2 regions of the Rhizobium sp. ZK1 genome follow, and region 1 is predicted to be linked to the other one. Evidence: predicted binding sites of a transcription regulator. Region 1 holds the regulator's gene; the other holds the start of a gene.
What was found. The regulator PhoB, encoded in region 1, activates phosphate uptake and scavenging genes when phosphate is short. The targets are predictions, from matches to a motif close to TGTCATNNANCTGTCAT.
Positions count from the first base shown of each region.

Region 2: ACK9YZ_RS09315 (UDP-2,3-diacylglucosamine diphosphatase) is a predicted target of PhoB. The motif match lies at 1,536-1,552, and genes of this name have one in related genera.

Region 1 covers NZ_CP180586.1:151,186-155,460, forward strand. The annotation lists gene pstA (phosphate ABC transporter permease PstA) at 1-655, shown strand, start outside; gene pstB (phosphate ABC transporter ATP-binding protein PstB) at 670-1,485, shown strand; gene phoU (phosphate signaling complex protein PhoU) at 1,530-2,243, shown strand; gene phoB (phosphate regulon transcriptional regulator PhoB) at 2,370-3,053, shown strand; gene ACK9YZ_RS00775 (hypothetical protein) at 3,274-3,444, opposite strand; gene ACK9YZ_RS00780 (GcrA family cell cycle regulator) at 3,786-4,275, opposite strand, start outside.
Region 2 covers NZ_CP180586.1:1,812,712-1,816,986, reverse strand. The annotation lists gene ACK9YZ_RS09320 (FAD-binding oxidoreductase) at 1-1,410, shown strand, start outside; gene ACK9YZ_RS09315 (UDP-2,3-diacylglucosamine diphosphatase) at 1,619-2,431, shown strand; gene ACK9YZ_RS09310 (MFS transporter) at 2,621-3,841, shown strand; gene dgcA (N-acetyl-D-Glu racemase DgcA) at 3,793-4,275, opposite strand, start outside.

The DNA.
Region 1 (4,275 bases):
CGGCTCGCTCTACCTGATGCTGATCGTTCTTGTCCTTTCGCTGCCGATCGGCGTCGCCGCCTCGATCTACCTCGAGGAATTTGCGCCCAAGAACAAGCTGACGGACCTGATCGAAGTCAACATCAACAACCTCGCAGCCGTTCCGTCGATCGTCTACGGTCTGCTCGGCCTGTCGGTCTTCATCAACTTTGCCGGCCTGCCGCGTTCGGCATCGCTTGTCGGCGGGCTGGTGCTGGCACTGATGACGCTGCCGACGATCATCATCGCGACACGCGCGGCGCTTCGTGCCGTGCCGCCGTCGATCCGCGCAGCCGCACTCGGCCTCGGCGCCTCGAAGATGCAGATGGTGTTCCACCATGTGCTGCCGCTCGCAATGCCCGGCATCCTGACCGGCACGATCATCGGCCTTGCCCACGCACTCGGCGAAACCGCGCCGCTGCTCCTGATCGGCATGGTTGCCTTCGTCGCCCAGGCGCCGACCACGCCGCTCGATCCTTCCACCGCACTTCCGGTGCAGGTCTACATGTGGGCCAACGAAGCCGAACGCGCCTTCGTGGAAAGAACCTCGGGTGCCATCATCGTCCTGCTCCTGTTCCTGATCGTCATGAACCTCGGAGCTATCCTCTTGCGTCGTCGCTTTGAGCGCCGCTGGTAAACGGAGTAAAGATCATGAACATGTTGACGGAAGCTGCAGTCGAGAAGGCGCTGGACCAGAAAATGAACAACGTCCCGTATAAGATGATCGGTCAGGATGTCTCCGTCTATTACGGAGAGAAGCGCGCGCTTTTCGATGTCAATCTGAACATCCGCGAAAACACCGTGACCGCCCTGATCGGCCCGTCTGGCTGCGGCAAGTCCACCTTCCTGCGTTCGCTGAACCGCATGAACGACACGATCGACGGCTGCCGGGTCACCGGCAAGATCACGCTCGACGGCGATGACATCTACGATCCCGATATCGACGTCGTCGAACTTCGCGCCCGCGTCGGCATGGTGTTCCAGAAGCCGAACCCGTTTCCGAAGTCGATCTACGAAAACGTCTCCTACGGCCCGCGCATCCACGGCCTCGCCAAGTCCAAGGCAGACCTCGACCAGATCGTCGAGTCCAGCCTGCAGCGCGCCGGCCTCTGGAACGAAGTCAAGGACCGCGTGCATGAATCGGGTACCGGCCTTTCCGGCGGTCAGCAGCAGCGCCTGTGCATCGCGCGCGCCGTTGCCGTCAGCCCGGAAGTCATCCTGATGGACGAGCCCTGCTCGGCGCTGGACCCGATCGCGACTGCAAAGGTCGAAGAGCTGATCCACGAGCTGCGTGAAAACTACACCATCGTCATCGTGACGCATTCCATGCAGCAGGCCGCCCGCGTCTCACAGCGCACGGCCATGTTCCACCTCGGCAATCTGGTTGAGGAAAACGATACCGACAAGATGTTCACCAATCCGGACGATCCGCGCACCCAGGACTATATCATGGGCCGGTTCGGCTGATTTTGGCGATGTGAAGCCTTCCCGATTTTCGAGGACAAAGCCCCATGGCATCGACACATATTTTTTCCGCCTATGACGACGATCTGAAATTCCTGTCCCGGCGCATTTCCGAGATGGGTGGTCTTGCCGAACAGATGGTCGGCGAGGCCGTCCGTGCGCTGGTCAACGGCGATACGGCGCTCGCCCAGAAGGTCATTTCCGACGACGTCATCCTCGATCACGCCGAGCGTGAGATCAATGACAAGGCGATCGTCACGATCGCCCGTCGCCAGCCGATGGCCTCCGACCTTCGCGAGATCATGGGTTCGATCCGCATCGCCGCCGACCTCGAGCGCGTCGGCGATCTTGGCAAGAACACCGCAAAGCGCGTCATCGCCGTCCAGAGCACCGGCGTTCCCCGCAAGCTTGCCCGCGGTCTCGAGCATCTCTCCGAACTGGCGCTCGTCCAGCTCAAGGAAGTGCTCGACGTCTACACGACGCGTTCCGCTGACAAGGCCAAGTCCATCCGTGAGCGCGACGACGAGATCGACGCGATGTACACCTCGCTGTTCCGCGAACTCCTGACCTACATGATGGAAGATCCGCGCAACATCACGAGCTGCACGCATCTTCTCTTCTGCGCCAAGAACATCGAGCGCATCGGCGACCATGCGACCAATATCGCCGAGACGATCTACTACATGGCAACCGGCGCCCAGCCCGAAGGCGAACGTCCGAAGGACGACAGCTCCAACACCGTTGGCGCCGTCACCGAGTAATCCTGATCTGCCGATTGCATGCGCGCCCGCGCGGGCGCGCATGGGTGCAGCCAATTCCGAGTTCCTGCATGATCCCTGCTTAAATCACCCCCGGTTTAAGGATCATGCATTAGGAGACTGACACGCATGATCCCAAGAGTTGCAGTTGTTGAAGATGAAGAGGCGCTGAGCGTGCTTCTCCGCTACAACCTCGAAGCGGAAGGTTTCGAGGTGGATACGATCCTCCGTGGCGACGAGGCCGAAATCCGGCTTCAGGAGCGCACGCCCGACCTGCTCATCCTCGACTGGATGCTGCCGGGCGTTTCCGGCATCGAGCTCTGCCGCCGGCTGCGCATGCGGCCGGAGACCGAGCGTCTGCCGATCATCATGCTGACGGCGCGCGGCGAAGAGAGCGAACGCGTTCGCGGCCTCTCGACCGGCGCGGACGACTATGTCGTCAAGCCCTTCTCGACGCCGGAACTTGTCGCCCGCGTCAAGGCGATGCTGCGTCGTGCCCGTCCGGAGGTTCTTTCCAGCGTTTTGAAGTGCGGGGATATCGAGCTCGATCGCGAAACCCATCGCGTTCATCGCAAGAGCCGTGAAGTCCGCCTCGGCCCGACCGAGTTTCGCCTGCTCGAATTCCTGATGTCGTCGCCGGGCAGGGTCTTCTCCCGCTCGCAGCTTCTGGATGGCGTCTGGGGCCATGATATCTATGTGGACGAGCGCACCGTCGACGTCCATGTCGGCCGCCTGCGCAAGGCGCTGAACTTCTCCAACATGCAGGATGTCATCCGCACCGTTCGTGGCGCGGGATATTCCATGGAAGCCTGATCCGAGTGATCGGAGGTCCAGACGGGTCGCTCGCTTGCCGGGCGGCCCGTTTGTCTATTCGGCTGCGTTTTTAGGAGTAGGCGTTGCCTCGCTCACACTTTGACCGACATGTTTCTTGCATCGCGAGGGCTGAAGCCATGATGGGGAGGGCTGCTATGCGCCATCAGGAGACGTTGGCTTCGGCTCGCTCGTGCGGCCACCCTTGTCTCCCTTGATGTGATCATGGGGAGCTCAGGTCCAGACCGAGCATGCTGCTAAGGACAAAGGCGAGGAGCCCCACGCCGAGTAGCGCCAGCATGAAGACTGCGGCCATCTTGCCGCCCGTGCGCAGTACCGCTTGCCGCTCCCCCATCTCGCTTCGATCGTAATGCCACTTGATGGCGAAGAACATGGCCGTTCCCAACGCGAGAACCTTGAACGTAACAAAGACTACAGGGACCCAATCCATATCAGAGACTCTCATGTGCACCAGCTACGCGCCTTATGATCCCATCTTAGGCAAACGCATACGTCCTATTGTGCAAGGCTGATATGTAACAGCGGGGGCGGTTTCCTGGCCTGTATCGTCGGGTTCGGGAATGACCGCTTAGGGCCGCCAGAAGGCTTTGAGCACTTATTGCCCCACCGACCAGTTCCACGGCAGGAGTTCTGCGACGGGCAGAAAAATTTCGCCCCCCCTGCGCGTCAGCGAAGAGGGGCGACGAAATGCTGCATTTCTGGGCAAGGCGTGGATCAGGCGACCCGGACAGCCTTGCGGCGTTCGCTCATCGGCTGATAGGCGAGACGCTGGTGGTAGTTGCAATAGGGCGATGAATCCGGGGAGTCGCAGCCGCAGAAGTAGAAATCGTCCTTCATCGGATCGCCGACCGGCCATTTGCAGGTGCGTTCCGTGAGTTCCGTCAGGCCGAGGCGACGGGAGATAGGCACGACCACGTTTTTGGCCGGTACATATTCCATTTCCTCGACAGTTTCGATCTCGATCTCTTCCTTCAGGACAGTTGCGCCCTGCTGACGGGTAACGGTGCGGGTGGTGATGCGAGACGCATAGTTCGGGGCGCGGGGAGCCGAGGTATTGCGCTTCGGTGCACGCGCAGCGGTTGCCGTGCCGCCGGCCTTGGCGCGGCCAGGAAGACTGAGCCGGTGAACCTTGCCGATAACAGCGTTTCTACTGACGCCGCCAAGTTGCGCTGCGATCTGGCTGGCGCTCAGCCCCTCCGACCAA
Region 2 (4,275 bases), 1.7 Mb from region 1:
AGGGGTCAGACGATGGTCAATGACGTGGCCATCGATGCATTTGCCGCCGGATTTCGCGGCACTCTCCTGACCAGCAAGGATATGAATTACAACGAGGCGCGGGCGATCTGGAATGCGATGATCGACCGGCGGCCGGGGCTCATCGCGCGCTGCGCGGGCGCTGCTGATGTCGTTCGGGCGGTGCGGTTCGCGCGCGACAACAATCTTCTCCTTTCGGTGCGCGGCGGCGGGCACGGCATTGCCGGCAACGCCGTCTGCGACGGCGGCGTCGTCATCGACCTGTCAGCGATGAAATCGGTGCGGGTCGATCCGCAGACGCGGCGTGCCAGGATCGAGCCGGGCGCAACGCTTGCCGATGTCGACAAGGAAACGCTGGCCTTCGGGCTGGTGCTGCCGACCGGCATCAATTCCACGACAGGCATCGCCGGCCTGACGCTCGGCGGCGGCTTCGGCTGGCTGACCCGCAAATTCGGACTGACCCTCGACAATCTGCTCTCGGTCGACATGGTGACGGCGGATGGCGAACTGGTCAAGGCGAGCGAGACGGATAAGCCCGATCTCTTCTGGGCGCTGCGCGGCGGCGGCGGAAATTTCGGCGTCGTGACCTCCTTCGAGTTCAAGCTCAACCCGCTCGACACCGAGGTTCTCGCCGGGCTCGTCGTGCATCCCTTCGCCGATGCGGAAAAGGTGCTGAAGGAATACCGGCAGGCGCTGGAGGCGGCGCCCGACGAACTGACCTGCTGGGTGGTGATGCGCCAGGCGCCGCCGCTGCCCTTCCTGCCGGCCGAATGGCATGGCAAGGAGATCGTAGTACTGGCGATGTGCTATTGCGGAGATGTCGCGGCGGGTGAAAAGGCTGCGGCAAGGTTGCGCGCTATCGGAAAGCCGATTGCCGATATCGTCGGCCCGATGCCGTTCACCGGCTGGCAGCAGGCCTTCGATCCGCTGCTCACACCAGGTGCGCGCAATTACTGGAAGAGCCAGGATTTCGCGTCTCTGTCCGATGCGGCGATCGACGTGCTGCTCAAGGCGGTGCGCAGGCTGCCCGGCCCGGAATGCGAGATCTTCATTGGCCATGTCGGGGGTGCTGCCGGTCGCGTGGCCAACGAGGCCACCGCGTTTCCGCAGCGCAGCTCGCATTTCGTCATGAACGTGCATGCCCGCTGGCGGGAAACCGGGATGGATGGAAGCTGCGTCGGCTGGGCGCGCGAGCTTTTCGAGGCCACCAAGCCGCATGCTGTCGGAACCGCCTATATCAACTTCATGCCTGACGACGAAATCGACCGGGTCGAAGCCGCCTATGGTACCAACTACGCCCGCCTTGCCGAGATCAAGCGGCGTTACGATCCGAACAATCTGTTCCGGATGAACCAGAACGTGAAACCGATGGCGACGGTGCGGACTGCCTGAGGATTGATGTTTTAGGGAAGGAGTTTCGCGCCAGCGCCGGAATGTGAAGGTGTTGGCGTGACGTCGGTCACCCAGCGCCCCACGTCCAGCCTGTATGAACAGGTTGCAGGGCTTTCCCACAGCCTTGTCATCTTCCTGAAACACGAGTCTGATTTTGGAAGACCAGACGAAGAACGATGGGACACGAGCGGAAAGGCTTGTGACAGACATGATGGAACCCCGGCGCTTCCGCACCCTCTTCATTTCCGATTTGCATCTCGGCTCCAAGGCGGCCAAGGCAGATTTCCTGCTGGATTTCCTGCGCTACCACGAAGCCGATACGATCTATCTCGTCGGCGATATCGTCGACGGCTGGCGCTTGAAGCGCAGCTGGTACTGGCCGCAGGTCTGCAACGACGTGGTTCAGAAGCTCTTGCGCAAGGCGCGCAAGGGTACGCGCGTCGTCTATATTCCCGGCAATCACGACGAATTCCTGCGCGCTTTTCCGGGCACGCATTTCGGCGGCATCGAAGTTGTCGACCGCATCATCCATGACGGCGCGGACGGCAAGAAATACCTGATCCTGCATGGGGACGAATTCGACGTCGTCGTGCGTAATGCTCGCCTGCTCGCCTATCTCGGCGACTGGGCCTATGACACGGCCATCCGTATCAATATCGTTCTCGCCGCCGTGCGCCGGCGCCTCGGCATGCCCTACTGGTCGTTTTCGGCCTGGGCAAAGCTGCAGGTCAAACATGCCGTCAATTTTATCGGCGAGTTCCAGCGCGTGGTTGCCGAGGAAGCCCGCAAGAACGGCGCCGATGGCGTCATCTGCGGCCATATCCATCACGCCGTGATCGAGGATATGGACGGCATCCGCTACATCAATACCGGCGACTGGGTCGAAAGCTGCACGGCGATCGTCGAGCATGAGGACGGCAGATTTGAACTCATCACCTGGCGTGCGCTGACCAGCAACGTGCCGGCGCTGACCTCTCTCGAATTGCTGGAAGAGGGCGATCTCGCCCCGCAGGCTGCCTGAATAATGTGTGCGTACAGCACCGGCCTGGCCGGTGCATCATGAATTTAGCCGTTGCCGCTTGGCGTCAGGCCCCATTTATTTTTTAAATCGTTTCGACTTATCTCCGAAACGTTACAATTCGGCTATTTCTCGCCATAGTCGTGTTTGATTGGATGTGTTAGGCAACGCAGAGTTTCCTTCAGGTCCATCATGATTCCCGCACAAAGTCCCTCGACGGGTGAGGGAGCGCCGCCGCGCTTCCGGCTGCTCAGCGCGCTTTGCTACAGCGCGCCGCTGCTGGTCAACGGTATCGTCCTGCCCTTCTTCCCCGTCTGGCTTTCGACTCACCAGTTCAACGATCATCAGATCGGCACCATCCTCGCCGTGCCGATGGTGGTGCGCGTTCTCGTCGCGCCGATCGTGGCGGTCTTTGCCGACCGCATGCAGGAGCGGGCGCATGTGCTTTTGTGGTCGGGCATCCTGTCGCTCCTGACGGCGATCGCGCTCTACTGGACGAGCAATTTCTGGCCGGTGCTGATCGTCTTTGCGCTGCAGGGCGCGACCTTCGCGCCCTATGTGCCGGTCGTCGAATCGATCGTGATTTCGGGTGTGCGCCGCTGGGGGCTCGATTATGGTTCCATGCGCGTCTGGGGCTCGATCGCTTTCATCATTTCAACGCTCGTGGGCGGTGAGCTGGTCGGGCGCTGGGGTGGCGAAATGGTGCTCCCCGTGATGATCTTCGGCTTCGTGTTGACCATCACCATGGCGATATTCTGTCCGCGCATCGGGCCGACGCGGCGGCGCGGTCAGCCGATCAATCTTCCGGCGACGACGGGCAGCGGGCTTCGCGAGCCGCATCTGCTCCTGTTGCTGCTCGGCGTTTCGATCCAGCAGGCGAGCCATGCGCTGCTCAACGCCTTTTCCTCGATCTACTGGCACCAACTCGGCTTTTCCGGCACGGAAGTCGGCATCCTCTGGAGCGCCGGGGTTGCCTCTGAGGTAACGGTGTTCTTCCTGTCACGGCGCCTCAACCGCCGCTTCAATGCCTGGACCCTGATCCGTTTCGGTTGTGCCGTCAGCGTCTGCCGCTGGGTGTTCTTCCCGACAGAGACGAGTTTCATCGGCTTCTTCGCGCTGCAATGCCTGCACGGTTTTACCTATGCCTTCGTGCATACGGGCGTGCAGCGGCGCATCGTTGCCACCGTGCAGGAAACGCAGGAAGCCTCGGCTCAGGGCGCCTATTTCTTCTATATCGGCATGGCTTCAGGCCTGATGACCATCGCGTCAGGCTATATCTACTCGGCGCTCGGGCTGAACAGCTATTACGTCATGGCCTGTGTCGCCGCCTTCGGGCTCGCCGTCGTCATCATCGCCTATTACCTTCAGCCCCAGAGGCTGGCTTCGGGCGGGAATACGAGGGAGCCGGCATAATTCAGGCCGGGTTCGCGGTCGCGGGCAAGCAGCAGCGGGCCGTCGAGATCGACGAAATCGGCGTCCTGCGCCAGCAATACGGCCGGCGCCATGGCAAGCGAGGTGCCGACCATGCAGCCGATCATGATCGAAAAGCCCAACCGCTGCCCCTCGGCCTTCATTTCCAGCGCCTCCGTCAGGCCGCCCGTCTTGTCGAGCTTGATGTTGACAGCGTCATAGCGGTCGGCAAGGCTTGCGAGATCGCCGGTATGATGGACGCTCTCATCGGCACAGACGAGAACATGGCGGGCGATCTCCGCCAGCATGTCGTCGCGGCCGGCCGGCAGCGGCTGTTCCACGAGGGCGATATTGGCTTCGGCAGCGATGCGCAGGTGGTGTTCCAACCTGTCTTCCGGCCAGCCTTCATTGGCATCGAGAATGATGGCGGCATCGGG